2 regions of the Streptomyces sp. NPDC054872 genome follow, and region 2 is predicted to be linked to the other one. Evidence: predicted binding sites of a transcription regulator. Region 2 holds the regulator's gene; the other holds the start of a gene.
The links. Region 2 encodes HspR, which represses chaperone genes until heat shock. Its sites were predicted from a motif close to TTGAGNNNNNNNNNCTCAA; they were not measured.
Positions count from the first base shown of each region.

Region 1 (15,555 bases), on a different contig from region 2:
GAAGTTCAGCTGGAGGTCGCGCTCGTGCTGCAGCGCCGTGTGGAACATGCACTGCGTGGACATCACACGCCCGGACCGGACCTCGTCCGCCGTGCGGTTGGACATCAGGGTAACCTCGTACCCCTGCGACTGGAGTCCGAGAGCGATCTGGAGCCCGGCCTGACCGGCTCCGACGACGAGTATCTTCCGCATGCGGCGTCTTCTCCTACGTGCTGAAAAGCTTAAGGTTAAAGCTATTCGGGGGTTGCTGCGAGGGCGTGGCCGACCAGGGAGAGCAGCGACTCGATCACCGAGATCCGCTGCCTCGCGTCCATGATGAGCACGGGTATGTGCGCCGGGATCGTCAGCGCCTCACGGACGTCCGCGGGCTCGAACTCCTCGGTGCCGTCGAAGTGGTTGACGGCCACGATGTACGGCAGGCCGCAGCTCTCGAAGTAGTCGAGCGCGGGGAAGCAGTCGGGGAGCCTGCGGGTGTCGGCGAGGACGACGGCGCCGATCGCGCCGCGCACCAGGTCGTCCCACATGAACCAGAAGCGCTGCTGCCCCGGCGTACCGAAGAGGTAGAGCACGAGGTCGTCGTCGAGCGTGATCCGGCCGAAGTCCATGGCGACCGTGGTCGTGGTCTTGTCCGGGGTCGACGTGAGGTCGTCCGTGTCCTCGCTCGCCTGCGTCATCAGCGCCTCCGTCTGGAGGGGCGTGATCTCGGAGACGGCGGTGACCAGCGTCGTCTTGCCGACGCCGAACCCGCCCGCGACCACGATCTTCGTCGCGATCGGGGCGCGGGTGCGGTCCGTCTGCCAGGCTTGCAGGTTCTCGTCCGGGTCGGGGCCCGGGATACGGAGGTCAGAGACGGCGGAGTCCACTGAGCACCCTTTCCAGCAGTGCGCGGTCCGGCTGTCCCGGGCCGTGGCCCGTTCCGTACACGCGGATCTTTCCCTGGTCTGCGAGGTCGCTGAGCAGTACGCGGACCACTCCGAGCGGCATCTTCAACAGCGCGGCGATCTCCGCGACCGTACGCATGCGGCGGCAGATCTCGACGATGGCCCGCAGCTCCGGCATGACGCGGGTGGAGAGGTTGCCCTGCGGCAGTTCGAGACGCTCCTCGGGGGCCTCGAGCGCGGCCACGAACGTCTCGACGAGCAGGACGTGGCCGAAGCGGGTGCGCCCGCCGGTGAGCGAGTACGGGCGCACTCGGGCGGGTTTGCGGTCGCCGCCCCGCTGGGGCAGCTTGCCGGGCTTACTGCTCATCGGACGCTCTCCATCGACTGGCGCAGCTCGCTGCGGAGTTCGGGGGTGAGGACATGCCCGGCGCGTCCGACGAAGAGCGCCATGTGGTACGCGACGACGCTCATGTCGCAGTCCGGGGTGGCGTGCACGCCGAGCAGCGAGCCGTCGCTGATCGACATGACGAAGAGGCTGCCCTCCTCCATCGCGACGACGGTCTGCTTGACGGCTCCCGCGTCCATCAGCTTGCCGGCGCCGATGCAGAGGGACCCGAGGCCGGACACGATGGTGGCGAGGTCGGCGCTGGAGCCCTTGGGTCCCGAACTGTTGTCCACCGCCTGCGCGTTGTTGCGCGCGGGGTCGGACGAGAGCAGCAGCAGGCCGTCGGAGGAGACCACCGCGACCGAAAGCAGCCCCGGCACCTCCTCCACGAGATTCGTCAGCAGCCAGTGCAGGTTGCGGGCTTCGCTGCTCAGTCCGAATCCGGCGGGAGTGCCGCCGGCGGTGGGGCTGGGTTTGCTGCCGGTGGAAGAACTGGGCGAGCGCATGGGCGCAGTCAACTGCTTGCCTCCTCGACTGTGTCCCCCATGTTTTTGGTCTCTTCGTTACGTTCGGTCAGCTCGGCCTCTACGTCGCGACGGCCGCTGATGGCCCCCTGGTGAAACCCTCCGAGGCGCTTGCGCAGCGCCTCGGCGTCGACGGAGCCGCTGCGCGCCTTGGGCACGGTGGGCTCGGGCGCGGAGATCTTCGGCGTGCGCTTGGGAAGCCCCTTGTCGGTGACGCGCTCCCACTTGGGGGCGGGGGCGGGCTCGGCTTCGGGCTCGGCTTCGGGCTCGGCTTCGACTTCGGCTTCGGTCGCGGGAGCCTCGGCTTCCGGAGCTTCCGGCTCCTCCGGGGCGGGCGGAACGGCGAGTTCCATGGTCGTCTCGGCCGAAACCTCGGGCGCGGCATCCACGTCCGCGTCCACCTCCGCGTCCCGCACCGTCCGCTCGGCGGCCGCGATCAGCGGATCCTCACCGGCGGACGTGGACACCACCGCGGCAGGACCGGCCGAACGCCCCGGCAGCACGTTGGAGTTCGCCTCGGCCTCGGACCCGGGCAGATGCACCGCGGGCGCGGCCCCGGCCACCGGAACGCCGACCGGCGGAGCGCCCACCGCGGGTGCCGCGGCGAGGATCGCCTTCGGCAGGACCACGACCGCCGCGACACCGCCCTGCTTCTGCTCGCGCAGCCGGACCCGCGCCCCGTGCCGCGCGGCGAGCCGGGCCACGACGTAGAGGCCGAGCCCGAGTCCGTCCCCGCTCTCCTGGTCGTACGCGTCGTCGGGACGGAAGTCCGCGAGGCGGGAGTTGAGCTCCTCCATGCGGTCCTCGGTGACCCCTATGCCCTCGTCCTGCACGGAGAGCATGACCTCGCCGCTCTCCAGGAGCCAGCCCGAGACCTCCACGGAGGCGTCCGGCGGCGAGAACGAGGTCGCGTTCTCCAGGAGCTCGGCGACCAGGTGGCTGATGTCGTCGGCGGCGAAGCCCGCGACATGCGCGTGCGGCGGCAGCGTGGCGATGCGCACCCGCTCGTACCGCTCGATCTCGCTGACGGCGGCGCGTACGACGTCGACCAGCGGGACGGGGCCCGGGTGCTGGTGGCCGTGCTCGGCACCGGCGAGGACCAGGAGGTTCTCGCTGTGGCGGCGCATGACCGTGGCGAAGTGGTCGAGCTTGAAGAGCGTGGCGAGGCGGTCGGGGTCCTGCTCGCGGTCCTCCAGGTTCTCGATGACGGCGAGCTGCCGCTCGACGAGGCCGAGGGTGCGCAGCGCCAGGTTGACGAACGTGCCGTGGATGGACTGCCGGACCCGCTCCAGGTGGGCGGACGCCTCGGCCAGTTCGGCGCGCAGCGTCTCCCGCTCGTCGGCCATGGACTGGCGCCGGCCGATGAGGTGCTTGCGGTCGGCCTCAAGGGTGGTGAGGCGCTCCGTGAGGGCCGCCGCGTGCTCGTGCAGCGCGTTGACGGACCGTACGACCTGGGCGAACTCGTCGTCGCGGCCCGTGAAGCGGATCGGCTCCTGGGGCGCGGGCTCATGGGCGAGGCGGGCCGAGCCGATGCGCAGGACGGCGAGCGGGCGGGTCAGGCTGCGGGCCATGGCCATGGAGACGCCGACGGCCACGAGCAGCGTGACGCCGACGAGCGCGACGCGGATCTCGAGGGCCGTCACGTCGTCGTCGCGCAGGTCGGTGAGGTTCTTGGTGCGCTGCACCATGAGCGCGGACTCGGCGCCGCGCATCATCTCGATGCGGGCGGAGAGCGCGGCGTCGAGCTTCTCGCGGTCGAAGGCGAGCTCGGCGGTGGAGAGCGTGGGCTGGTCGGTGAGGCGGGTGAGGTACTTCTCGGCCGTGGTCACCTCGTGGCCCGTGACCGTCGAGTCGTACGTCGTGCGGGCGCGGTCCGTGGCCGCGTCCCGGAAGTCGGCGAGGGAGGCCTGCGCGCGTACGTGGGCCTGCTGGCCGGCGGCGCTGAGGGCGTCGCGGCTCTTGCCGGCGGCGGGCGACTCGTCGACCACCGTGGTGGGAAGCCCGGTCACGGGGTCGATGCTCGTGCTCGTCTCCGTGGAGCGCGGGACGGCGAGGGTGGCGAGGAGCAGGCCGCGGGCGCTCGCCGCCTGTTCGACGGCGTGGTCCAGGTCGGCGAGCGCGTAGGCCCCGGAGCCCGCGCGGGGCGGGGTCTCCTCGGCGAGTTCGCGGGTGAGGCCGTGCAGTTCGGTGATGACCTTCGAGTACGCCGTGTGGGCTTCCAGGGCGCTGCTCTTGCCGGTGAGCGCCGCTCGGCGTACGGCCCCGATGTCGGAGAGGTCCTTGCGCAGTGCGGCCGGGGCGTCGGCCGTGCGCAGCTCCTCGATCTGGCGGTCCACGCGGGCGCTGCGGCTTTCGGAGAGCCCCTTGCCCTGCGGGCGGCCCGCGGCGATGAACGAGGTGACCTGGTCGCGCTCGTCGGCCAGCGAGTGGCCCAGGGACACCGCGTCCTGGGTGCGCTCGGCGAGGGTCACCAGCTGCTGTGCGTCGCTCAGTTGCCCGGAGGCGGCGATGACGGCGGGCGCTCCGGCGCCGGCGATCGCGGCGGCCACGACGGCGACGGCGACGATGAGCCGGTTGCGCACGCGCGCGGTGGGCTTGGAGTTGACCGATTTCACGGGCTTGGCGGGCTTCGAGCCGTCAGGAGGGGCCACCGCGGGGGCGGTGTGTTCTCCCGCCGCCTGCTCGGGGTTCTCTCCCGCTGTGGGCTCGGGCGAACGCTCCGAGGGGGTGGTCGCGCCCGGCGTGGCCCCTTCGGGAGCCGTCTGCTTGCCCTTGCGCCCAGGCCGCATCTTCTGCACCGGTGCTCGCATTCTTGTTTTCCGTCTGCCCATGGGCCCGGGTGACGATCCGTCAACACACGCGCCCCCCGGTACGGCTCCAGACCCTTCCAGTGCCGATGGGTGGCAGTCGTGCATCACATGCCTGGCCACCCGAAGGAGTGAACATCGGCGGGGAGTTGGCGAGCAAGTCCCGCCGCGGGCCGAAAGTCCCGGTCACGGTGCGCCGGTTGGACGTCGACCGCAGGCTTTGGCAGGATGCGCCGCCACACGCCGCCGGAAGCGATTATTCCGACTGAAATCCGGCGTCTGACCTGCTGGTCCGGGCCAACCCCCGTTGTTTTGCGCCTTCCGGACGGCCTTGTGAAGGCCTCGTGCAGACTGGCCGGATGCGTATCGAACTCGCCACCGAGCCCGGAGACCCCGCGCGCCCCAACGAGGACTATGCCGCGGTGATCCTTCCCGCAGCCGGACAGGGCGGATCGCTCGTCCTTCTGGATGGGGTGACTCCGCCTGCCGGGGATGACGGCTGTCTGCATTCCGTCCCTTGGTTCACGGCGCGACTTGGCGGCGCACTGGGAGAACTGTCCGTTTCGCGACGGGATATGACGCTCTCCGAGATTCTCGCGGCGGCGATCGTGCGCACCGCGGAAGCCCATGATCAGACTTGTGACCTTTCTCACCCGCGTACGCCTCAGGCAACCGTGATTCTGGTGCGTTGGGACGACGAGCGGGTCGAGCATCTCGTCCTGTCCGACTCCGCGCTCCTGGTGGCGGGCCCGGACGGGCGCGTCACGCCGGTGCTCGACGCACGCCTCGCGGAACTGCCCCCGAGGATTCGCGCCATGCGCGACGCGGTCCGCGCGCTGCCGCGCGGCACCGCCGAGCGCGAGGAGGCGGGCCGGGCGTACGGCGCCGCCGTCGAGGCCCTGCGGAACGCGGAGGACGGCTTCTTCACCGCGGCCGCCGATCCGTCGGCCGCCGCGCGTGCGGTCACCGGTACCTGGCCGCGCGCCGAGGTGACAGCGGTGGCGGCCCTCACGGACGGCGTCGGCCGCTGGGTCGAGACGTTCCGGGAGGGCGACTGGGCGGAGTGCTTCGCGCTGTTGCGCAAGGACGGCCCGCAGCGCCTCGTGGACCGGGTGCGGGAGCTGGAGCGCGCGGACCCCGAGGGCGTCATGTTCCCGCGGGGCAAGCTGCATGACGACGCGGCGGTGGTCTACGCGGAGCTGTGACCCGGCGACGCCCACGGCAATCGGGGGACGGCGGCCCGTCAGGACTCCGGCGACTCGTTCAGCTGCCGCAGCAGGCGGGCAAGCTCCGCGACCTCCGTGCGGTCCCACCCGGCCAGCTTGCGCACGTACCGCTCCCGCCGCCCCGCCCGCACCGTACGGAACCGCGTGCCGCCCTCCGTCGTGAGGTGGACCAGCCAGGCCCTGCCGTCGGCGGGATCGGGCTCGCGGGCGACGAGCCCCAGTTCCTCGAGGGCCCGCAGCTGGCGGCTCATCGTCGCCTTGCCGACGCCGATGTACGCCGCGAGGTCGGTGGCCCGCTGCGGGCCCGAGTCGTCGAGGCAGACCAGGAGTCCGTACGCGGCCGGCTCCAGGTCCGGGTGGACCTGACGCGCCATCTCGCCGGACGAGGCTCGCGCCCGGCGCAGGAGCAGCGACAACTCGCGCTCCAGGGAGAGGAACTCACGGTCGACCCCCCTGTTCACGTCGACGCCGCCGTCGTTCTCGCCCTCGTGCACTTCAGCACCCATGGCACGCTTTCTTTCCGGATCAGAGAAGTTTTCCGCCCCGCACGGCGGCAGACATCCGCGTCGGCCCATCGCCGCAGCTCGACCAGTATTTCGTAACGCCCCGACGGCCCACGCCGAGGACACCGCCGCTGGAGTAGACCAACGGCAGACACCGGACCCCCTTCCCAGCCCCGGGTCTACGTGCGTAGCGTCGTACATGACATGTTCACACCACGAGCATTGTCGACAGGTCCCCCCACGAGCTCCATCGAGCTCAATCGAGGCCTACGGAGGCACGCCCATGCCCGTGCACAGACCCGGAAAGCCCCGCCGCTCCCGCTGGTCGGCGGCCGCAATCCTGCTCTCAGTCCTCTCCGCCCTCTCCCTCCTCCTCACCCTGCCGGGCGCCGCGCAGGCCGCCGGCGACGACGACGCCCCCGCCCGCGGCTCCGCCCGGATGGGACAGGGCGTCGTCGAGCACGACGGGCAGGGCAGTCTGCCGCCCAGCGGCGACGCCGTACAGACCGAAGGCGTCGACGTCAGCAGCCATCAGGGCAACGTCGCCTGGTCGACGCTCTGGAACAGCGGCGTGAAGTGGTCCTACGTCAAGGCGACCGAGGGCACGTACTACAAGAACCCGTACTTCGCCCAGCAGTACAACGGTTCGTACAACGTGGGCATGATCCGCGGCGCCTACCACTTCGCGACGCCCGACACCTCCGGCGGCGCCGCCCAGGCCAACTACTTCGTGGACAACGGCGGCGGCTGGTCGCGCGACGGCAGGACGCTGCCGGGCGCCCTGGACATCGAGTGGAATCCGTACGGGGCGGCCTGCTTCGGCAAGTCCCAGTCCGCGATGGTCACCTGGATCCGGGACTTCCTGAACCAGTACAGGGCGCGCACCGGCCGGCACGCGGTGATCTACACGGCCACCAGCTGGTGGAAGCAGTGCACCGGAAACTACGGCGGCTTCGCGGTCAACAACCCGCTGTGGATCGCGCGTTACAACACCTCGCCGGGTGAGCTGCCCGCCGGATGGGGCTTCCACACGATGTGGCAGTACACCTCGACGGGCCCGACGGTCGGGGACCACAACAAGTTCAACGGCGCGCTCGACAGGGTCGTGGCGCTCGCCAACGGCTGAGTACGCCCCGCTCGGCACGCAGGCCCGGGACCCCTCGCGGGGCCCCGGGCCTGTGCCTACCGGCCACCTCCGTCACGCGGCGGCCGGAACCCTCACCTCGGCCTCCGTCAGGGCCAGTTCGAGCACCTGGCGGACGTCCGTCACCGGGTGCACGTCCAGCTTCTGCAGGATCTCGGCCGGGACGTCGTCCAGGTCGGCCTCGTTCCGCTTTGGGATGATCACCGTGGTGATCCCGGCGCGGTGCGCGGCGAGCAGCTTCTGCTTGACGCCGCCGATCGGCAGGACGCGCCCGGTCAGCGAGACCTCACCGGTCATGGCCACATCCGTACGGACCAGACGGCCGCTGAGCAGCGACGCGAGAGCGGTCGTCATGGTGACGCCCGCGCTCGGCCCGTCCTTGGGGACCGCGCCCGCCGGGAAGTGGATGTGCACGCCGCGTTCCTTCAGGTCGGCGACGGGCAGCTCCAGTTCGGCGCCGCGCGAGCGCAGGAAGGAGAGCGCGATCTGGGCGGACTCCTTCATCACGTCGCCGAGCTGACCGGTCAGGGTGAGGCCCGCGGCGCCGGTCTCCGGATCGGCGAGCGACGCCTCGACGAACAGGACGTCGCCTCCCGCGCCGGTGACCGCGAGCCCGGTCGCCACGCCCGGTACCGCCGTGCGCCGCTCGGCCGGGTCCTGCGCCGACTCGGGCACGTGGTGCGGGCGTCCGATCAGGCCGCGCAGGTCGTCCTCGCCGACGGTGAACGGCAACTCCTGCTCGCCCAGTTCGTGCTTGGCCGCGACCTTGCGGAGCAGCCGCGCCACGGACCGCTCCAGGTTCCGCACGCCCGCTTCCCGGGTGTACTCCCCCGCGAGCTTGCGCAGCGCGCTCTCGTCCAGGGTCACCTCGTCCGTCTCCAGACCGGCCCGCTCCAGCTGGCGCGGGAGGAGGTGGTCACGGGCGATGACGACCTTCTCGTCCTCGGTGTACCCGTCGAGCCTGACCAGCTCCATACGGTCGAGCAGGGCCTCGGGGATGGATTCGAGGACGTTCGCCGTCGCCAGGAACACCACGTCGCTGAGGTCGAGCTCGACCTCCAGGTAGTGGTCGCGGAAGGTGTGGTTCTGCGCCGGGTCGAGGACTTCGAGGAGCGCCGCGGCCGGGTCGCCGCGGAAGTCGGAGCCCACCTTGTCGATCTCGTCGAGGAGCACCACCGGGTTCATGGACCCGGCCTCCTTGATGGCCCGCACGATGCGGCCGGGCAGCGCCCCCACGTACGTACGCCGGTGTCCGCGGATCTCCGCCTCGTCGCGTACGCCGCCGAGCGCGACCCGCACGAACTTGCGGCCCATAGCGTGCGCGACGCTCTCGCCGAGGCTGGTCTTTCCGACGCCGGGCGGACCCACCAGGGCGAGCACGGCACCGCCCCGACGGCCGCCGACGACCCCGAGGCCACGATCGGCGCGCCGCTTGCGCACCGCGAGGTACTCGGTGATGCGCTCCTTCACGTCTTCCAGACCGGCGTGCTCGGCGTCCAGGACGCTCTGGGCGCCCTTGATGTCGTACGCGTCCTCGGTGCGTTCGTTCCAGGGCAGTTCGAGGACGGTGTCGAGCCAGGTCCTGATCCAGGAGCCCTCGGGCGACTGGTCGCTGGAGCGCTCCAGCTTGTCGACCTCCTTGAGGGCGGCCTCGCGGACGTTCTCCGGCAGGTCGGCGGCCTCGACACGGGTGCGGTAGTCGTCGGACTCCTCGCCGTCCTTCTCACCGTTGATCTCGCGCAGCTCCTTGCGCACGGCGTCGAGCTGGCGCCGAAGGAGGAACTCACGCTGCTGCTTGTCGACACCTTCCTGGACGTCCTTGGCGATGGACTCGGCGACGTCCTGCTCGGCGAGGTGCTCGCGCAGCTGCTCGGTGGCGAGCTTGAGGCGGGCGACCGGGTCGCCGGTCTCCAGGAGCTCGATCTTCTGATCGGTGGAGAGGAAGGGCGAGTATCCGGAGTTGTCGGCAAGCGCGGAGACGTCGTCGATCTGCGTGACGCGGTCCACGACCTGCCAGGCGCCGCGCTTCTTCAGCCAGCTGGTGGCGAGCGCCTTGTACTCCTTGACGAGCTCGGTCACGGAGCCGGGCAGGGGGTCGGGCACGGTCTCGTCGACCTTGACGCCCTCCACCCAGAGCGCGGCACCGGGCCCGGTCGTCCCGGCGCCGATGCGCACGCGGCCACGGCCGCGGATCAGGGCGCCGGGGTCGCCGTCGGAGAGGCGGCCGACCTGCTCGACGGTGCCGAGGACGCCGGTCGCGGCGTACGTCCCGTCGATCCGCGGAACAAGAAGGACCTGCGGCTTGCTGCTCCCATCGGAACGGGCGGCAGCCTGGGCCGCCTCGACCGCGGCACGCACCTCGGTGTCGGACAGGTCGAACGGAACCACCATGCCGGGCAGGACAACCTCGTCGTCGAGCGGCAGCACGGGAAGTGTCAGCGGTGTGGACGGCTTCGACTCGGCGGACTCAGTAGTCATGATCTCCCCTTCGGCATTCAAGTTGAGCTATGTGGACTCAATGCTTGTGAGTTCATGGATGTTCCCCAAGGGGTGTTCGCTGTGAGCGATCACTTCGATACGAGGTGATCAGGCGGTCCCGCGCCACCGTCGTACCAGTGGCCATGTGGCGATGCCGATCGACAGGGCGAGCAAGTGGCCCCAGTTCGTCATCGGGTCCGTGAAGGCGATGAGGTCGTCGATCAGCATGCCGCCGAAGCCGGCGAGCACCAGCCATCGCAGCCATGGCCTGAAGAGCCCGGCCAGCGCGCCGACGCTCGCCGCGACACCGAAGCTGATGCCGTAGTCGAGGCGGTGCAGGGAGGTGTCGGGCAGGTGCCCCGCGAGGACCGAGAGGCCCACGGGGATCTCGGTCGCGAGGGTGGCCACGACATGGCCGAGGAGGAAGACGCCCGCCGTGCGCAGCGCGCCGATGCGGCGCTCGAGGGCCGTGAGGACCAGCAGGAAGCCGATCGCGTACGGCGACGCGATGCCGCCCGCGATCCACAGCGCGCTGGCCACCAGGACGAGCAGCGGCTGCTGCGTCAGGTGTGCGACGTCCGTGCTGGAGTGCCGGTGCAGGTCCGAGATCAGGGACGGGTCCGCGTACTGCGTCAGGAGCGACGTCAAGGCGAGGACCGCGGCGTAGCCGAACGTGAAGGGCGTACCCGTGGGGGTCGGCAGGACGCGCCGGAGGCGGGGGCGGAGGCGCCGACCGATCGAAGCCGTCTCGCGGGCGGCCGCCTCGGGGGCGGTCGCTCCGGGCGCGCGGTCCCGTTGTCGCGGGATGCCGTCCAGGCCGGGCGGGGCCGTCTCCTCGGGCGCCGTGGGGGCGGCCGACGCGCTCGGGTCCAAGGTGAGACGCTCCTTCCGTCATGTCCACCCTTTGCCGATCTTTCCGGCACTGTCTATGACCCGTGCCACGCCCCGCGCCACGTGAGACACGAATCACAGCAACCCGCGAGGCCGTATCCGCGTCCGCCCCGAACCGCGCCCCCGGCGGTCATACCCTGACCGCCATGCACACCCACACCACCGCCCCCGTCGTCATCGACCGGCGCGAGGGGCCGTACGGCGAAGTCGTACTGCGGCGCCACGGTGCGCTTCTGCAGATCATCGCCAACGGCTGTTTCCTGATGGACACTTCGGACGGCCGGTCGGAGCGGCTGCTCGTCGACGCGGCGTACGACGCGCTGGACGACCCCCGGGAACCCGCCCTGCTCATCGGCGGCCTGGGCGTCGGCTTCTCCCTCGCCCACGCGGCGGCCGACCCGCGCTGGGGCCACATCACGGTCGTCGAGCGCGAGCAGGCCATCATCGACTGGCACCGCGCGGGCACGGACGCCCCGCTGGCCGCGCTCTCCGGCGCCGCGCTCGCCGATCCGCGCACCGAGATCCTGCACACAGACCTGGTGGCGCACCTCTCCGGCGCCGACGCCTCCGACGGCGCCCCGCGAACGTACGACGCGCTCTGCCTGGACATCGACAACGGGCCGGACTGGACGGTGACGGAGGACAACAACTCCCTCTATTCTCCGGCCGGTCTGGCGGCCTGTCAGGCTCGCCTCAACCCTGGCGGAGTGCTGGCCGTGTGGTCCGCCCAGCCCTCGTCCGCTTTCGACTTCGCTCTACGGAATGCCGGGTTCCAGTCGGTACGGACGGAAGAGATCCCCGTTGCCCGAGGCGTACCCGACGTGGTTCATCTCGGCGTATGCGCTGCGTAGCCGAGGTGCCTTCGCGACCCGTACCCTGCTGGTCGAACACAAGCGATCAGTGTCAGGGGCGGGCGATGGAGCAGACACACACCTCCCACAACGGTGCGACGGCGGCGATGCCAGGCGCTCAGCGCCGGGTTCTGGTGGTCGAGGACGACCCGACGATCGTCGACGCCATCGCCGCCCGGCTACGCGCCGAGGGTTTCGTAGTGCAAACGGCGGGCGACGGTCCTTCGGCGGTCGACACCGCACAGGCTTGGCAGCCCGATCTGCTGATCCTGGACATCATGCTGCCGGGCTTCGACGGGCTTGAAGTGTGCCGCCGGGTGCAGGCCCAGCGGCCGGTACCGGTCCTCATGCTGACGGCGCGCGACGACGAGACGGACATGCTGGTCGGTCTCGGTGTCGGTGCGGACGACTACATGACCAAGCCGTTCTCCATGCGGGAGCTCGCGGCCCGCGTGCACGTCCTGCTGCGCAGGGTCGAGCGTGCCGCCCTTGCCGCGACCACCCCGCGCAGCGGCATCCTGCGGCTCGGCGAGCTGGAGATCGACCACGCCCAGCGGCGGGTCAGGGTCCGCAGCGAGGACGTCCATCTGACGCCGACGGAGTTCGACCTGCTGGTCTGCCTGGCCAACACCCCGCGTGCGGTGCTCTCGCGCGAGCAGCTGCTCGCCGAGGTGTGGGACTGGGCGGACGCGTCGGGCACCCGGACCGTCGACAGCCACATCAAGGCCCTGCGCCGGAAGATCGGCGCCGAGCGGATCCGTACGGTGCACGGCGTCGGGTACGCCCTGGAGACCCCGACCCCCTGAGGTGAGCCGTCCGATGACAGGTCCCTTCGGCGGGCTGCGGCCGTTCTCCATCAAGACCAAGCTCGGCACCCTGGTGGTCGTCTCGGTCTTCATCACCACGGGTCTGCTGATGGTGGCGATGAAGACGGAGACGGAGCTGCGCTTCATCACCGTCTTCTCCGTGATCGCCACGCTGCTGATCACGCAGTTCGTGGCGCACAGCCTCACCGCCCCGCTCGACGAGATGAACTCCGTGGCGCGCGCCGTCTCGCACGGCGACTACACGCGCCGGGTGCGCGGCGCGGACCGCCGTGACGAGCTGGGCGACGTGGCCACCACGATCAACCGCATGGCGGACGACCTGGAGGCCCAGGACCAGCAGCGCAAGGAGCTGGTCGCCAACGTCTCGCACGAACTGCGCACCCCCATCGCGGGCCTGCGCGCGGTCCTGGAGAACGTCGTCGACGGAGTCTCCGCCGCCGACCCGGAGACCATGCGTACGGCCCTGAAGCAGACGGAGCGGCTGGGGCGGCTCGTGGAGACCCTGCTCGACCTCTCCCGCCTCGACAACGGCGTCGTACCGCTGAAGGCCCGCCGCTTCGAGGTGTGGCCCTATCTGTCGGGCGTCCTGAAGGAGGCCAACATGGTGGCCTCCGCGCGCGCGGGCATCGCGTCGGGCTCCGGCAGCCACACGCGCACGGACGTCCATCTGCATCTGGACGTCACGCCGCCCGAGCTGACCGCCCACGCGGACGCCGAGCGCCTGCACCAGGTCGTGGCCAACCTCATCGACAACGCGGTCAAGCACAGCCCGCCGCACGGCCGCGTCACCGTACGCGCCCGGCGCGGTCTCTACCCCGAGTCCCTGGACCTGGAGGTCCTCGACGAGGGCCCCGGCATCCCCAAGTCGGAGTGGCACCGGGTCTTCGAGCGCTTCAACCGCGGCAGCCACGCCAACACGCCTCCGTCGGGCCCCGGCAGCGACGGCGGCACCGGGCTCGGGCTCGCCATCGCGCGCTGGGCGGTCGATCTGCACGGCGGTCACATCGGTGTGGCCGAATCCCCTCGTGGCTGCCGGATCCAGGTCACCCTTCCGGGCCTGTCCGAACTGAGAAGTTGACGTAGGGTTCGAAACGGAAGCGATTCGCGGGCGCATCGGAAGCGCGCCCGGGTGAAGCCACCGCGCCGGCCACGGCCCGCGCGGCCGTCCTGCGTTCCGGAACCCCGCTTGTTTCCCGCCATTTATGCCGCCGAAACCATCCGTCCAATGTGACTTACGCGACGGATGACCGGCCCGGCCTGCACCTGGCGGCGATGGAGGCGTAGCCTTGATTCCCGCTGTCCATCACCTTGTGAAGCGGAAGAGGGCGGTTACCGCCGTGTCGTCACAGTCCCCCAGTAGCTCGAGCATCTCGACCGACCAAGACGGGCAAGGCAAGAGCCCTGCTGCGGCCTTCGGTCCCAATGAGTGGCTCGTCGACGAGATCTATCAGCAGTACCTCCAGGACCCGAATTCGGTCGACCGAGCCTGGTGGGACTTCTTCGCCGACTACAAGCCGGGAGCGGGAGCGTCACCTGCCGCCGCCCCGGCCAAGCCGGCGGGTGACGCAGCCGCGGGGGCTGCGGACACCACGTCCCCCGCGACTCCCGCCGCACCCGCAGCCGCTCCGGCCGCGCCCGCGGCCCCCGCAGCGCCTGCCGCGCCCGCAGCTCCGGCTGCGAAGCCCGCGGCCGCCGCTCCGGCCCCCGCCGCGAAGCCCGCGGCCGCGAAGCCCGCCGCCAAGGCGGAGCCCGCGGCCCCTGCTGAAACGGCCCCGGCAGGACCCGAGTACGTGACGCTGCGCGGCCCCGCCGCCGCGGTCGCGAAGAACATGAACGCCTCCGTGGAGGTCCCGACGGCGACGTCGGTCCGCGCGGTCCCGGTGAAGCTGCTCTTCGACAACCGCATCGTCATCAACAACCACCTCAAGCGCGCCCGCGGCGGGAAGATCTCCTTCACGCACCTCATCGGGTACGCGATGGTGCAGGCCATCAAGGCCATGCCGTCGATGAACTACTCCTTCGTGCAGAAGGACGGCAAGCCGACGCTGGTCAAGCCGGAGCACGTGAACTTCGGCCTCGCCATCGACCTCGTGAAGCCCAACGGCGACCGCCAGCTGGTCGTCGCGGGCATCAAGAAGGCCGAGACGCTGAACTTCTTCGAGTTCTGGCAGGCCTACGAGGACATCGTCCGCCGCGCACGCGACGGCAAGCTCGGCATGGACGACTTCACCGGCGTCACGGTCTCGCTGACCAACCCCGGCGGCCTCGGCACCGTCCACTCGGTCCCCCGCCTGATGCCCGGACAGTCGGTCATCATGGGCGTCGGCTCGATGGACTACCCCGCGGAGTTCCAGGGCACGTCCCAGGACACTCTGAACAAGCTCGGCATCTCGAAGGTCATGACGCTCACGTCGACCTACGACCACCGGGTGATCCAGGGCGCCGCCTCCGGCGAGTTCCTGCGGATCGTCGCGAACCTGCTGCTCGGCGAGAACGACTTCTACGACGAGATCTTCAAGGCGCTGCGGATCCCGTACGAGCCGGTCCGCTGGCTCAAGGACATCGACGCCTCGCACGACGACGACGTCACGAAGGCCGCCCGCGTCTTCGAGCTGATCCACTCCTACCGCGTCCGCGGCCACGTCATGGCCGACACGGACCCGCTGGAGTACAAGCAGCGCAAGCACCCCGACCTGGACATCACCGAGCACGGCCTCACCCTGTGGGACCTGGAGCGGGAGTTCGCGGTCGGCGGCTTCGCCGGCAAGTCGATGATGAAGCTGCGCGACGTCCTCGGCGTCCTGCGCGACTCGTACTGCCGCACCACCGGCATCGAGTTCATGCACATCCAGGACCCGAAGCAGCGCAAGTGGCTCCAGGACCGCATCGAGCGCACCCACGCCACGAAGCCCGAGCGCGAGGAGCAGCTGCGCATCCTGCGCCGGCTGAACGCCGCCGAGGCCTTCGAGACGTTCCTGCAGACGAAGTACGTCGGCCAGAAGCGCTTCTCCCTGGAGGGCGGCGAGTCCGTCATCCCG
Region 1 is NZ_JBSGYY010000004.1:175,467-191,021, reverse strand. It holds gene ACWGIH_RS06720 (styrene monooxygenase/indole monooxygenase family protein) at 1-192, opposite strand, end outside; gene ACWGIH_RS06715 (GTP-binding protein) at 234-863, opposite strand; gene ACWGIH_RS06710 (DUF742 domain-containing protein) at 844-1,248, opposite strand; gene ACWGIH_RS06705 (roadblock/LC7 domain-containing protein) at 1,245-1,772, opposite strand; gene ACWGIH_RS06700 (sensor histidine kinase) at 1,781-4,600, opposite strand; gene ACWGIH_RS06695 (protein phosphatase 2C domain-containing protein) at 4,957-5,802, shown strand; gene ACWGIH_RS06690 (MarR family winged helix-turn-helix transcriptional regulator) at 5,841-6,329, opposite strand; gene ACWGIH_RS06685 (lysozyme) at 6,610-7,452, shown strand; gene lon (endopeptidase La) at 7,525-9,948, opposite strand; gene ACWGIH_RS06675 (rhomboid-like protein) at 10,057-10,821, opposite strand; gene ACWGIH_RS06670 (spermidine synthase) at 10,986-11,690, shown strand; gene ACWGIH_RS06665 (response regulator transcription factor) at 11,756-12,496, shown strand; gene ACWGIH_RS06660 (HAMP domain-containing sensor histidine kinase) at 12,510-13,595, shown strand; gene ACWGIH_RS06655 (multifunctional oxoglutarate decarboxylase/oxoglutarate dehydrogenase thiamine pyrophosphate-binding subunit/dihydrolipoyllysine-residue succinyltransferase subunit) at 13,855-15,555, shown strand, end outside.
Region 1: the regulator HspR is predicted to act here: its motif matches at 9,971-9,989, upstream of lon (endopeptidase La).

Region 2 (15,555 bases):
CATCGATCTCCAGCGGGGAAGAGTCGATCTCCATGCGCAACCGGCTCGCGGCTTCGTCGACGAGGTCGATGGCCTTGTCGGGCAGGAAACGCGAGGTGATGTACCGATCGGAGAGCGCGGCGGCTGCGACCAGCGCGGAGTCGGCGATCTGGACCTTGTGGTGCGCCTCGTACCGCCCCTTGAGCCCACGGAGGATGGCGATCGAGTCCTCGACGCTCGGCTCGTCCACGAGCACCTGCTGGAAGCGGCGTTCGAGGGCGGGGTCCTTCTCGATCCGTTCGCGGTACTCGTCGAGGGTCGTGGCGCCGACCATGCGCAGCTCGCCGCGGGCGAGCATGGGCTTGAGCATGTTGCCGGCGTCCATGGCGGAGTCGCCGCCGGCTCCGGCACCCACGACGGTGTGCAGCTCGTCGATGAAGGTGATGATCTGCCCGTCGCTCTCCTTGATCTCGGAGAGGACGGTCTTGAGGCGCTCCTCGAACTCGCCGCGGTACTTCGCGCCCGCGACCATGGCGCCCAGGTCGAGGGAGACGAGCCGCTTGTTCTTCAGCGACTCGGGAACGTCGCCCTTCACGATGCGCTGCGCGAGCCCTTCGACGACGGCGGTCTTGCCGACGCCGGGTTCACCGATGAGGACGGGGTTGTTCTTGGTGCGCCGGGACAGGACCTGCACGACGCGCCGGATCTCCTGGTCACGCCCGATGACGGGGTCCAGCTTGCCTTCCCTGGCGGCGGCGGTGAAGTCGGTGCCGAACTTCTCCAGGGCCTTGTACTGACCCTCCGGGTCCGGTGTGGTCACCCGACGTCCTCCCCTTGCCTTCTCGAACGCGTCGAGCAGTTTCTTGGCGGTGGCCCCGTTCTTGCCCAGGACCTCGGCGGCGGGACCGCCCTTGGCGGCGATGCCGATCAGCAGATGTTCGGTGGAGAGGTAATCATCGCCCAGCTCCTTCGCCCGCTGGGAGGCGTCGGCGATGACCGCGAGCAGGTCGCGGTTGGGCTGCGGCGGCGCAACGGTGGATCCCGTGACGCTGGGCAGGCCGCTCAGTGCCCGTTCGGCGTCGGCACGGACGGCGGCCTGGTCGGCCTCCACCGCGGCGAGCAGGTCGGTGATGTTCTCGTTGTCCTGCCCCTCCAGCAGCGCGAGCAGCAGATGCGCGGGGGTCAGGTCGGGGTGCCCGTCCTTCACGGCCAGGCTGCTGGCCGCGTTGATCGCGTCCCGGCTCCTGTTGGTCAGCTCGGCGTCCACGTGCGTCGTCTCCTCCTTGCGTCTTTACGTCTCGTCCATGCGTCTGCACGTCGCTACGTCTTACGGCTTTCCGGCCTTGGGTCGGCCGGCTTTCCGGCCTTGGGCCGGCGGGTTCCGCGAACCCACCTGACTTAAACAGCGTACATAAAGTTGAGTCTATTCCACTCAAGGGGGCGCAGGTCGACCCCAGGGAGCCGGGAGGGGTGGCAGGAGGGGTGGCAGGAGGGGTGCGGCCGGGGGCAACGGTTAGGTTCGCCCCATGGCCATGGACCCTCACCACCCCACCCCCGCCTACCTCAGCTTCTGGCGTGAACGGCATCTGTGCACGCTGACGACGCACCGCCCCGACGGCACCCCGCATGTCGTACCGGTCTGCGTGACGTACGACCCGGAGGCGGGTGTGGCCCGCGTGCTCGCGAGCAGGTCGAGCGCGAAGGTCCGCAACGTCCTGGCGGCGGAGGCTGCGGCGGGCACAGAGAGCGTGGCGGGCGCGGAGGCGCCGGGGGCGCGGGTGGCGGTCTGCCAGGTCGACGGACGGCGCTGGGCGACGCTGGAGGGGGTCGCACGCGTGCGCACGGGGCCGGTGGAGGTCGCGGAGGGCGAGCGCCGCTTCGAGGAGCGGTACGGGCGGCCGCCGAGGCCGAATCCGCACCGCGCGCTGATCGAGATCACGCTGACGCGGGCGATGGGCCAGCGGGCGCTGATCACACCCTGACCCCGCGCCCGGAACCCCCCGGCACACACCACAGCGGCGCCACCGTGTTCAGGTCCACGGTGGCGCCGCTGCTGGGGGAAGCACCTGCGCGATGTACAACGACGGGGGATCGCGTCAGGCGCTGCGGGGGGTGGCTGTGATGGCTCTTGTAGTGGTGGAGCTCTGCTGGTCCTGCTGCTGCCGGCCGCCCGGCTCACCGACCAGCTGGTGATCACGCCGATCAAGATTGACGAAGACCATCCCGTACCGGATGGCACACCGCACGGGCTGGGGGGCTCCACGCGGCTTGCGGAGGCACCGGTAGGCCCGGATCTCCTCCTCGTCGTCCCGGGTGACGACCACCGGCTCACCGAGAAGCGTGACCATCAACGAGTCACCGGCGTGGGGTATCGCGGTGGCAAGATCGATGAAGTGCCAGCCGGAACGGTAGGCGGTGGCCATTTCTCGGCGAAAGGTGCGGTCGTCGGGCGGGGTGCTCATGCACTCGCTCCCTTCGGGCCGACGTGCCACCCCAGATCCGTGGCCGGAGCTGAAACGGAACTCGTACTGGCCGGCGCGCTGTGCCACCCGAGATCAAGAGTGCTCAACGCACCCAAGGTCAGCCCTGCGGAGAAGGTGGTGACAAGCACCGAGCGAAGCATGCGCTTAAACATGGTCGGCTTCGTCCTCACTTGGTAGGTTCCTCTCCCCCGGCACAACAAGACGATGTCTCAATCGAGCACGTCAAAGCCACAGGGTCGATGCATCATGTTCCTGCACGTTCAGGACCCTGGGGGGTGGAGATTTGCTTACAACAGGTATGAAACCGACACATCCTCACCCCACCGTCCCCCTGTGCGGCGAAGGAGCGAGGTTGTACGCGAGTGCGCTCGGCAGTGGCCGTCTGGCGCGGGCCGAGGCCGAGAACGCTCCCTGCCTACTGGAATCTGCTCTTCTCCACCCGGATCCGGACGACTCCGAGTGGCTGCGCCCGGTTTCCCCGTCCGCCGCCCTCGCGCAACGTCTGCACCCCATCGAGCAAGAAATCAAGGATCGGCGGAAACTGGCCGTTCAACTGGCCGACGCATTCGAGCCATTCATGGCCATCACCGCACGTGAGGAACCGGCTACCCACGCGATCACCGTCCTGGAGGGCGAGGCGCGGATCAACGCGGCCATCGAGCGTGCGACGGCGGAGTGCCGTACGGAGGTGCTCACCGTCCAGCCGGGAGGCGGTCGCAGCGAGAAGACCCTGAACGTGGCGCTGAAGCGCGGCCAGACCGTGCTCGACCGCGGTGTCACGATGCGCACCCTCTACCAACACACCATGCGACACAGCCAGGGCACCCTCGCCTACGCGGCTCGCATGGCCCAGGAGAGCGTGGAGATACGCACCCTGGAAGAAGTCATCGACCGGATGATGATCTTCGACCGTACCGTCGCGCTCATCCCCGCCCGCGCCGATCGCGACGTCGCCCTGGAGCTGCGCCACCCCGGCCTCGTCGAGTACCTCGCCAAGGTCTTCGAGCAGCAGTGGCGCTCGGCCATTCCGCTTCTGGACGAAGTTCCGTATCCCCCTTCGACGGACGGCATCACCGGCGTTCAGCGCTCCATAGCCAAGTTGCTCATCGAGGGCCACGTGGACGAGGCCATCGCCCGCCGCCTCGGCATGAACGTCCGCACCTGCCGCGCCCACATCGCCAAGATCGCCGCCGCACTGGGCAGCGGCAGCCGCGCTCAACTCGGCTATCTGATTGCCCAGTCCGGGATCCTCGAGAAGGACCACTGAACTCGGTCAGGGAGTGAGCGGTACGTGACGAAGGTTCCCCATACGCACGCCGAAGATTTATGTGAGGCGGGCTCGGCCCTTTATGCCCTCGCACTGCGCGAGGGGCGTCTCCGCCGCGGTGATGCCGAACCGGCTCCCTGCCTCCGCGAACTCGGGCTGCTGCGCCCCGACACCGATGACTCCGCATGGCTCAGCCCCGTATCCCCTGCCCTCGCCCTTTCCGGGATGCTCCTCGGCGTCGAAGAGGGCATCGTGCGCCGACGCCGGCTCGGCGCCCGACTGGCCACGGCATTCGAGCCGCTGATGGCGCTCGCTCCCGGTCGGCCCGAACCGGCCCCCGCATCGCACGCCGTCACCGTGCTCCGGGGTTTCCCGGAGATCGACGAAGCCATCAACCGGGCGATGGCCGACACCACCAAGGAGACACTCGTCATCCAGCCCGGCGGGACACGGCCCACTTGGTCGCTGGCCAAGACCCGAGCCCGCGAGCAGAAGTCCCTCGACCGGGGCGCCAGGCTCCGCACCCTTTACCAGCACACGACCCGCCATGCGCTACCGGTGGTCGCTCACTACGAGCAGTTGGACGGCGACGTAGAAGTGCGCACCCTCGACGAAGTCAGCGAGCGCCTGTTCCTCTTCGACCGAACCGTGGCCTTCATCCCGGCGAACAAGAGTCGCGATGTCGCGTTGGAGATCCGCCTTCCTGCCCTCGTCGAACACTTCGCCCGGACCTTCGAGTGTCTCTGGGCTCTGGCCACACCCATGTACCCGCAGCCGACGCAGCTCGATCCGGGGAACGGCAACGGCATCACCACCCGGCGGCAGGCGATCGCGGAACTCTTGGTCGACGGCCTCACCGACACTGAGATCGCTGCACGGCTCGGCATGAATGTGCGCACCGCCCGCGTCCACATCGCCAAGCTCGCCGATACCCTCGGCAGCCGAAGCCGTACCCAACTCGGATACCTCATAGGCCGGTCAGACATCCTGAGACACCCGCGCTGAGAGGTGGAGGGACGGCACTGCATGACCCGGCAACACGTGGCCCACAGCATCGACGAGCTGTGCGAGGCAGGCGCGGCCCTCTATGAGCGCGCGCTGATGAACGGGCGTATCCCCTACCACGACGCCACCCCCGCCCCCTGTCTGATCGACCACGGGCTGCTGCATCCCGACACCGACGACATGAAGTGGCTACGCCCCATCGCCCCCGCGGCCGCCCTGTCCCGAGCCCTGCACGCGATCGAGAGGGACATCGCCCGTCAACGCGACCGCGAGGCGCGGCTGACCGCAGCCTTCGAGTCCTTGACGGCGCTCGGCAGTCAATCCGTATCCGACCCGGACGCCCCCGAGATCACCGTCCTGGACGGTCTTCCCCGCATCAACGGGGCCATCACCCGGGCCATGGCCGATGCGACGGAGGAACTGCTGACAGTGCGGCCGGGTGAAGGCCGGCCCTCCGGGTTCCTGACCGCCGACTTGTCCCGCGAACAGGCCATGTTGGGGCGTGGCTGCCGTATACGTACTCTGCACCGGCAGACCTCGCGTCACGCCCCACCCGCCCTCGCACAGTACGAGCGACTTGAGGGCGACGTAGAAGTCCGCACCCTCAACGAGGTCACCGACCACCTGCTCGTCCTCGACAGCACCGTGGCGTTCGTCCCTGCGCACCGGGACAACGATCTCGCCGTCGAACTTCGGCATCCCGCCTTGGTCGAGTACCTCGTGACCACGTTCGAGCGCTTGTGGCGCATGGCCACGCCGATGCGCCCGAACACGGCACAACAGCCCCCGGAACACAGCATCTCCGCCGGTCAACGAGCCATAGCCGCCCTCCTCACCGAGGGCTTGGCCGATGCCGAAATCGCCGCCCGGCTGGACATGAACATCCGCACTGCCCGAGCCCACATCTCCAAACTCTCAGCCACTCTCGGCAGCCGTAGTCGAGCACAACTCGGCTACCTCATAGGCCAGTCCGGGATTCTCGGCCCAGAAGCCTGAGCCGGCGGGAACGCTCACCAGTACCTGCAAATGGCGGCCTTCGCGGCTTTTGTCTCCGCCCCAGTGAGATGCAGTGCAACAAGATGACGCTAGCGACACAGCCCCCGGTCACCCCAAAGTGATGTCGGCGGGAGCCCGACTCGGGTGGTCCCGCGGACGAACTCATCTGCCGTGACTCACGACTGGAGACGGAATCATTGTGCCTCCAGCGCCACATTCCCAGGGGGGGAAATGCAAATCAGTTCTTTTGCAAACCGAATAATGGCTACCAAGGCCGCGAAGGGAGCCGTCGTTGCGGCATTGGCAGCTACAGCCATCGGGCTTACGGCTCCGATGTCGAATGCCTCCAACGAGAGTTCGTGGGATGACGGCTGCCGGGGGTACTGGTACTCAACGTCCGGTCACGGGTACTGCAAAAAGGCCAACACGTGGTACTCCAGCAGCTGGTACACGGACTACAACTGCAACAACGAGGTCGATGAGCAGCACCACGACTCGCTGCGGAACGGCTACCGAGGCAAGTACGACACTTACGAGTGCACGTTCAAGATAAACAACACGGACGTACACAAGTAGCAGTTCACCTGCGCTCGGTGGGCCCACGGTTCCGGTGGGCCCACCCCATAATTTGGGAATTCATCTATGCCAACGCACCCCGCCGCCAGATTGTCCGCCCTCGCTCAGGGGTACGGCAGCCGACGCATCATCGAGGACCTTGACCTGTCCATCCAGCCCGGTGTCACCGGGCTGCTGGGCCCCAACGGAGCGGGCAAGACAACCCTGTTCCGCACCCTCGCCACGATCGCGCCTCCGCAGAGCGGGGAACTGGAGCTCTTCGGCAGGCCCGTGACCAGCGAACGGGAGGTCCGGCAGGTGCGTCCCCGAATCGGCTATCTCCCCCAGGACTTCGGCTACTACCCGGCCTTCTCGCTCACGGATTTCGTCCGCTACTGCGCCTGGTTACGTGAAGTTCCTTCCAAGGAGGCCGAGTCGGCGACGGCGGAGGCACTGGCTGCCGTCGGCCTGACCGACCGGGCCCGCGACCGCATGAAGTCGCTTTCCGGTGGCATGCTCCGTCGCGCCGGTATCGCCGCGGCCATCGTCGGTTCCCCGTCCCTGCTCCTCCTCGACGAGCCCACCGTCGGCCTCGACCCCGCCCAGCGCCTCGACTTCCGCGACCTCATACGTTCCCTTGCAGGCGCCGGCGCCGCCATCGTGCTCAGTACGCATTTGGTGGAGGACGTGGGAGCCGCCTGCGACACCGTCCTGGTCCTCAACGACGGCCGGCTGGTCCACAGCGGTACGCCACAGGAGCTGGCGGCTCTGTCCACACCGGCGGCTCCAGGAGACAGTCCGCTGGAGCGCGGCTACATGACCGTTCTGAGCGGCCGTGGAACGACCGAGGAAGCCGCATGCTGAACGCCTACCGCATCGAGCTGCGCCGCTCGCCCCTGCTCACCGTCTTTCCGCTGATGATCGCCGTGGACCTTCTGGTGCTCTTCGGGCGGTCGCGGTACTGGATCGGTGTGTGGCCCGAGGCGAGCGTGGCGGCACAGGTCGTCACGCTCTTCCTGGGGCCCGTCCTCGCCGGTGCCTCCGCCTGGCAGGCCGGACGTGCCTCCCGGGCAGGGATGCCCGAGTTCCTTCTCGCCGCCGCCCGGCCGGGCTGGCAGATCGAGACCATGCGGCTTGCCGCCACCCTCACGCTCGGCTTCCTCGCGTACGGCATCGGGTGCCTCACCGCCGTGGCCGTCTCGTTCGGCGACGCGGGGCCGGGGTTCCTCTGGCCGTCCTACCTGCTGCTCGGCGCCTCGACCCTGATCATTTTCGCGTCTGTGGGACATCTGGCCGGTCGCTGGTGGCCCTCGGCGGCATTCACACCCATCGTCTGCGCGTTGGGCTGCTTCATCAGCATGTTGTCCCTGCCGTTCAGATTCAATGTGCTTGCGGGGCCGCCGGACACCCACCTGCGCCCGCTGCCGGTCGCCCTCCGCCTGCTGCTCGCCCTCGCTCTCGCGGTGCTGGCGGTGACTGCGCCGCCGATGAGGAGAAGAGCCGAACTCCGGACGCCCCGCCGGAAGTCCTCACGCCCTGTCCGCGCCATCGCCGTCGTGTCGGTGGCCTGCTCCCTCACCGCACTGGCCTCGGTCCCGGCCGCAGGCGAATTGCGCGTGGACCGCCCGGCCTCCGCGACCGATCCGCTGTGCGACCGTGCCGACAAGAGCGCCCCACAAGTGTGCGTCTGGCCCGAGCACCGGAAGTATCTGCCGGAGCTGACGCGGATGGCCCAGCGCCTGGACCGGGCCGATCAGCCCTGGATCAAGACACCCGACGTGTTCTACGAGTTCGGGCTCCGGCGGACGGACCTGGGGGACCGCGGTTTCGACATCGCCGAAGGGCACGTACGCACCGCGGCAATCGCCATGTCCGACCAGGTGTTCACCGAGTCGATCGGCGACTGCAGCCCGCCCGAGGACGAACGCCGTGCGTGGCAGTCCATGGACAACCTCACACTGTGGCTTGAATACGAGGCCGTTGGGCAGGACCCGGCCGTCGCGGACGATGGCCTTCACATGGAGGGAGTCGACACCGCCCAGCGCGAGGCGGCCAAGGCCGCGCGGATGCCGTCGGCCGAACAGCGGAAGTGGGTCGAGCGGGAGCGCGGCCACGTACTTCGTGAAAGCTCGTGGTGCAAGCCTGATGACTGGCACTGATCTGCTCCGCTACGCGAGAGTCCACCGGGGCCCGGCAGTCCTCCTCGGCACAGCGGTTGTCGCCTTGCTGTCGGCGCTTTTCGGCGGCGCCAACATCGCGATTCCCTCGATCGGCAGCGGAGGCGTCTCCACGGGTGTGCCCTACCGGCAGGAACTTCCGCTGCTGACGGCGGTCTTCCTCTCCGCCGCGCTCGACGGCGCCATGTCGGCACACGACGCGATGGGTGCGTCCACGATGCACCGCTTGCGCGCCATGTACTGCACGGCACTGACCTTGACGGTCTGCGCCTTCTCGTTCGGCACGGAAGCCCTGGCGGGCGGTGCTGACTCAGGGGTCGTCTTCGTCCGGTCAACATTGATCTGGCTGGGCCTCGCCCTGCTCTCCGCCGGTGTACTCGGCCATCAACTCGGCTGGGCCGTCCCGCTGGCCTCGGTCCTCATCCTGATCTGGTACCCGGGCAACTGGTGGGACTGGACGGCCAAACCGGCCGCCGACCCCTTCAGTTGGGCTGCCGCAGCCATCGCGCTGCTCCTCGGAGTCATGGCGGCCGCGGCAACTCCCTGGCGGCGGAGGACCTTCCTCCGCAGGGGAGCGGCAACTCCGTGGGTGACCTCATGCAGCAAGTAGCTGGGCCGCCGGTCGCAGAAAAGTCCCACCCCCGCCCCCGTACCCGCACGTCAGCGCGGTCAGCCGGGAGCAGTGCGTGGGACTTTCCTGCAATCGCCCTACGCCTCGGCCTCGGCCCCGGTCCACGTCCGTAGCAGCGTCTCTCGCTCCGGGCCCCGGGGCGAACCGCCCTCCCGGGCCCGGCCCCACTCCGCCATCGCCGCCAGCGTCGTACGCAGGGTCGCCTCGCCCTCCGTCATGCGGGAAAGCAGTGTCAGCGACAGGTCGTGCTCCGACTGGGAGTAGCCCGTCGCCGCGGCCACGTACGCCGTCAGTTCCGTCTCCTCGGCCTCCGCGCCCGCGACGAGCCGTACCGTCATCGCCGGGGCTTCGTGCAAGCCGCCGAGGCCCGCCGTCATGGCCGCGTCCACCAAGGCGCCCACCTGCCTCCTCAGCGACCTCACGGGGGCGTCCTCGACCGTCAGGGCACGCACCTCGTCCCAGGGGTAGAACGCCGACTGTCTGTCGCCGAGAGCCACGATGCCCTCCGGCGTCAGCCGCACCCCCGCCGCGAGGCCCGACGGCTTCGCGCCCACGTATACATCGCCCTCGGCGATCCAGAACAGGCCCACCATGGCCATCGCCCCGCCCCCACTTCCTCCGACAGACACGTAGGGGCCGGGAGGTTGCCACCTCCCGGCCCCTACAAGAGCGTACGAAATCTACTGTTCCGTCGTCCGCTTGGGACGCCACACCACCAGCGCGCTCGCCTGCTGCACGTCCTGGTACGGGACCAGGTCGCGGCGGTACGACGCGTGGACCGCCGCCTCGCGCTGCTGCATCGCGGCAGCCGCGCCCTCGACGGCGCTGGACAGCTCCACCACTCTCGCCTGCAGCGCAGCGACCTGGTTCTCCAGCTCGATGATGCGCTTGATGCCGGCGAGGTTGATGCCCTCTTCCTGCGACAACTGCTGCACCGTGCGCAGCAGTTCGATGTCGCGGGCCGAGTAGCGGCGGCCGCGGCCCGCCGTGCGGTCCGGGGAGACCAGGCCGAGGCGGTCGTACTGCCGCAGGGTCTGCGGGTGGAGGCCCGAAAGCTGGGCGGCCACCGAGATGACGTAGACCGGCGTCTCGTCGGTCAGTTGGTACGCCCGCCCAAAATTGGACTGTCGACGGCGGCCGTCCATCTCATGCTCCCTTCGCGGCCTGGAACAGTTCTGCCCGCGGATCGTCGTCCGCAGTCGCCTCGCGGTACGTCTCCAGGGCTTCCTTCGCCTGGTCGCTCAACGACGTCGGTACCGATACCTCCACCGTCACCAGCAGGTCGCCCCTTGAACCGTCCTTGCGCACCGCGCCCTTGCCCCGCGCCCGCATCGTACGACCGTTGGGGGTGCCCGGTGGCAGCTTCAGGGTGACCGGCGGGCCGCCCAAAGTGGGGACCTTCACCTCGCCGCCCAGTGCCGCCTCGGCGAACGTCACCGGCACCGTCACCGTCAGGTTGTCGCCCTTGCGGCCGAAGACCGGGTGGGTGTCGACGTGCACGACGACGTACAGATCGCCCGCCGGGCCGCCCCGTTCACCGGGACCGCCCTTGCCTCGTAGGCGGATGCGCTGGCCGTCCGACACTCCCGCGGGAATGCGGACCTGCATCGTGCGTGACGACTTCGCCCGGCCCGAGCCCTTGCAGACCTCGCAGGCGTCCTGGGCGATGAGCCCGCGGCCCTTGCAGTCCACGCAGGGGTCGGTGAGGGAGAATCCGCCGCCGCCGCCCCGCGTGACCTGGCCCGTGCCGACGCAGGTCGGGCACACGCGCGGTGTGCCGTTCTTGTCGCCGGTGCCGGAACAGGCCTTGCAGGGCGCCTGGGAGGACATCCGGAGCGGGACCGTGGCCCCGTCCACCGCCTCCGTGAAACTCAGCGTGACCTCGGACTCGATGTCCTGGCCGCGCCGGGGCTGCGTACGCGTGCCCGCGCCGCCCGCGCCCGTGCCGCCTCGGTTGAACAGGCCCCCGAAGACGTCACCCAGACCGCCCCCGAAGCCGCCGCCGGCACCGGCACCGCCCGCTCCTCCGCCCGGGGCGCCGCCTCCGAAGAGGTCGCCCAGGTCGAAGTTGAACGAACCGCCGCCGCCCGCGCCTCCGGGGCCGGCCCTGAAGCCGCCGTTGCCGAAGAGAGCACGCGCTTCGTCGTACTCCTTGCGCTTCTTGGGGTCGCCGAGGACGTCATTCGCCTCGGAGATCTCCTTGAAGCGCTCTTCCGCCTTGGTGTTGCCCTTGTTGGCGTCCGGGTGGTTCTCGCGTGCGAGCTTCCGGTACGCCTTCTTGATCTCGGCTTCGGTGGCGTCCTTGGGGACGCCGAGGACCTTGTAGTAGTCCTTCTCGATGAAGTCCTTGGTGCTCATCCCCGACGTCCCTCCTCTCGCTTCACAACAACTCCGATGTGTCAGCCCTCGTCCGGGCCGCCACCGGTCTCCTTGTCCTCCGCCTTGTCGGCGGAGTCCGTGGATGCGGCGGTCTCGGAATCACCCTTGACCGTCTGCGCGCCCGGCTGCGGCTCGGCCACGGCCACCCGCGCGGGGCGGATGGTGCGCTCACCGATGCGGTACCCCGGCTGCAGGATCGCGACGCAGGTCGTCTCGGTGACGTCCGGTGCGTACGAGTGCATCAGGGCCTCGTGGATCGTCGGGTCGAAGGGCTCGCCCTCCTTGCCGAACTGCTGGAGGCCCATCTTGGCGACGACCGTCTCCAGCGCTTCCGCGACCGACTTGAAGCCGCCGACCAGCTCGCCGTGTTCACGGGCGCGGCCGACGTCGTCGAGGGTCGGCAGGAGCTCGGACAGGAGGTTCGCCGCGGCGATCTCCTTGACCGTGACCTTGTCCCGCTCCACCCGGCGGCGGTAGTTCTGATACTCGGCCTGCAGCCGCTGGAGGTCCGCCGTGCGCTCGCCGAGCGCCGTACGCACCTGGTCCAGCTGCGCGATCAGACCGACGTCCTGAGCGGACGGGGCAGACTGACCGGACTGAGCCGACTGGGCGGATGCCTTGCTTGCGTCCCCGGCCGGGGCCGCCGTGCCCTCCTCGACGGAGGGCTCGGCGGCCTGCGGCGCCGCGTCATCAGGGGTGGCGCCGGAGGGGACGTCAGGCTTCTCGGCGTTGTCGCCGAAGCCCGGAGTCTCCTCGGTCATGCGGCGCCGCCCTTCGAGTCACCGGGCTTCTCGTCGTCGACGATCTCGGCGTCGACCACGTCGTCGTCCTTGGACATGTTCGGGGACTCGGCGCCCTCGGCACCCGGGGCAGCGCCCTCACCGCCGGCGGCCTGCGCGTCCGCGTACATGGCCTGGCCGAGCTTCTGCGAGACGGCCGCGACCTTCTCGGTGGCCGTGCGGATCTCCGCGGTGTCCTCGCCCTTGAGCTTTTCCTTCAGCTCTTCGACGGCGGACTCGACCTCGGTCTTCACGTCACCGGGAACCTTGTCCGCGTTGTCGTTGAGGAACTTCTCCGTCTGGTAGACGAGCTGCTCGCCCTGGTTGCGGGACTCGGCGGCCTCGCGGCGCTTGTGGTCCTCGTCCGCGTACTGCTCGGCCTCCTGGCGCATGCGGTCGACCTCGTCCTTCGGCAGCGAGGAGCCGCCGGTGACGGTCATCTTCTGCTCCTTGCCGGTGCCGAGGTCCTTGGCCGTCACGTGCATGATGCCGTTGGCGTCGATGTCGAAGGCGACCTCGATCTGCGGGACACCGCGCGGGGCCGGCGGCAGGCCCGTGAGCTCGAACATCCCGAGCTTCTTGTTGTACGCCGCGATCTCGCGCTCGCCCTGGTAGACCTGGATCTGGACGGACGGCTGGTTGTCCTCGGCCGTCGTGAAGATCTCGGAGCGCTTCGTCGGGATGGTCGTGTTGCGCTCGATGAGCTTCGTCATGATGCCGCCCTTGGTCTCGATACCGAGGGACAGCGGGGTGACGTCGAGGAGCAGGACGTCCTTGACCTCGCCCTTGAGGACACCGGCCTGGAGGGCGGCACCGATGGCGACGACCTCGTCCGGGTTCACGCCCTTGTTGGCGTCCTGGCCGCCGGTCAGCTCCTTGACGAGCTCCGCGACGGCGGGCATACGGGTCGAGCCACCGACGAGAACGACGTGGTCGATCTCGGAGAGCTGGATGCCCGCGTCCTTGATGACGTTGTGGAACGGCGTCTTGCAGCGCTCCAGGAGGTCGGACGTGAGCTGCTGGAACTGGGCGCGCGTGAGCTTCTCGTCCAGGTGCAGCGGGCCCTCGGCGGACGCCGTGATGTAGGGCAGGTTGATCGTGGTCTCCGTGGAGGAGGACAGCTCGATCTTGGCCTTCTCGGCCGCCTCGCGCAGGCGCTGGAGCGCCATCTTGTCCTTGGAGAGGTCCACGCCGTGGCCGTTGTTGAACTGCTTGACCAGGTAGTCGACGACGCGCTGGTCCCAGTCGTCACCACCGAGGTGGTTGTCGCCGTTCGTGGCCTTCACCTCGACGACGCCGTCGCCGATCTCCAGGAGGGACACGTCGAAGGTGCCGCCACCGAGGTCGAAGACGAGGATCGTCTGGTCGTCCTTGTCGAGGCCGTACGCGAGAGCGGCGGCCGTCGGCTCGTTGACGATGCGCAGGACGTTCAGGCCCGCGATCTCGCCGGCCTCCTTCGTCGCCTGGCGCTCCGAGTCGTTGAAGTACGCCGGGACGGTGATGACCGCGTCGGCCACCTTCTCGCCCAGGTAGGACTCCGCGTCGCGCTTCAGCTTCTGCAGGATGAACGCCGAGATCTGCTGGGGGTTGAACCCCTTGTCGTCGATGTCCACCTTCCAGTCAGTGCCCATGTGGCGCTTGACCGAGCGGATGGTCCTGTCGACGTTCGTGACTGCCTGGCGCTTCGCAACCTCGCCGACCAGCACCTCGCCGTTCTTCGCGAAGGCGACGACGGACGGCGTGGTCCTGGCGCCCTCGGCGTTGGTGATGACGGTGGGCTCGCCGCCTTCAAGAACGCTGACGACAGAGTTAGTCGTGCCCAGGTCGATGCCGACCGCACGTGCCATTTCGGTTCCTCCAGATGTAACTCTTGAGTGGATCTGACTCAAGGATGCATGGTCGCTGCGCTGGCGTCAACAGAAGTGAGTCTAGGGGGCTCAACTCTTATCCCGGGCTTACGCGCAAGTAGGGGCTTCACCTGCGAGGCCGGCTCTCGAGTGCGGGTCCGTCTCGACTGATCGCGCAGTTCCCCGCGCCCCTTTGGGGCGCCATGCGCGGCAAGGGTTGCCTGAGCGACGCAGATCACCGCCTCGCTGGCTACAGTGCGGCTGAGTAAGTGGGTAGTCTCAGACGGACTGCATAAGTTACCGCTTAGTAATAGTTCGCCTCGCAGGCCCGAGGAGCCCCCAAATGCAACTCGCCGCGATCATCGTGTCGCTGGTCCTAATCGCGGTCGGCGTCGCGCTGTTCGGCCGTGCCATCGTGCAGATCTACCAGTACATGCGGCTCGGACAGTCCGTCCCGGCAGGTACCCGCACCGATCAGCCCGTGCAGCGCACCGTCACCGTGGCCAGGGAGTTCCTCGGCCACACCCGCATGAACCGGTGGGGCGTCGTCGGCGTCGCGCACTGGTTCGTGGCGGTGGGCTTCTTCTCGCTGCTCCTCACCATCGTCAACGCCATCGGCCAGCTCTTCAAGGCCGACTGGATGCTGCCGATCATCGGTGAGTGGGCGCCGTACAACATGTTCGTCGAGTTCATCGGCACGATGACGATCGTCGGCATCCTGACGCTGATCGTCATCCGGCAGCTGAGCAACCCCGACAAGCCGGGCCGCAAGTCCCGGTTCGCGGGCTCCAAGAAGGGCCAGGCGTACTTCGTCGAGGCCGTCATCCTCATCGTCGGCGTCTGCATCTTCACGCTGCACGCCCTCGAGGGTGCCCAGCACCACGTGGACAGCTACGAGGCGTCGTTCTTCATCTCGTACCCGTTCGTCTCCTGGTTCGGCGGCATGGATCTCTCCACGCTGCAGAACCTCACGTACTTCTTCGCCATGGTGAAGATCGCGACATCCTTCATCTGGATGATCACCGTCGCGCTCAACACGAACATGGGCGTCGCCTGGCACCGCTTCCTCGCCTTCCCGAACATCTGGTTCAAGCGCGACGCGGACGGCTCCACGACGCTCGGCGAGCTGCAGCCCATGACGTCCGGCGGCAAGCCGATCGACTGGGAGGACCCGGCGGAGGACGCCGTCTTCGGCGTCAGCCAGGTCGAGCAGTTCTCCTGGAAGGGCCTGCTCGACTTCTCGACGTGTACGGAGTGCGGGCGCTGCCAGTCGCAGTGCCCCGCCTGGAACACCGGCAAGCCGCTCTCCCCGAAGCTCCTGATCATGTCCCTGCGCGACCACGCGCACGCCAAGGCCCCGTACCTGCTCGCGGGCGGCGGCAAGGACATGGAGGGCAACGAGAAGGCGACGGAGGAGCAGCTCAAGGACGTGCCCGCGGCCGCGATCGCCGAGGCCG
Region 2 is NZ_JBSGYY010000038.1:8,761-24,315, reverse strand. It holds gene clpB (ATP-dependent chaperone ClpB) at 1-1,246, opposite strand, end outside; gene ACWGIH_RS34215 (pyridoxamine 5'-phosphate oxidase family protein) at 1,506-1,961, shown strand; gene ACWGIH_RS34210 (hypothetical protein) at 2,076-2,441, opposite strand; gene ACWGIH_RS34205 (helix-turn-helix transcriptional regulator) at 2,761-3,729, shown strand; gene ACWGIH_RS34200 (LuxR C-terminal-related transcriptional regulator) at 3,754-4,734, shown strand; gene ACWGIH_RS34195 (helix-turn-helix transcriptional regulator) at 4,756-5,730, shown strand; gene ACWGIH_RS34190 (ABC transporter ATP-binding protein) at 6,373-7,149, shown strand; gene ACWGIH_RS34185 (DUF7224 domain-containing protein) at 7,143-8,444, shown strand; gene ACWGIH_RS34180 (hypothetical protein) at 8,431-9,072, shown strand; gene ACWGIH_RS34175 (hypothetical protein) at 9,171-9,692, opposite strand; gene ACWGIH_RS34170 (heat shock protein transcriptional repressor HspR) at 9,774-10,238, opposite strand; gene dnaJ (molecular chaperone DnaJ) at 10,240-11,451, opposite strand; gene grpE (nucleotide exchange factor GrpE) at 11,493-12,233, opposite strand; gene dnaK (molecular chaperone DnaK) at 12,230-14,098, opposite strand; gene ACWGIH_RS34150 ((Fe-S)-binding protein) at 14,442-15,555, shown strand, end outside.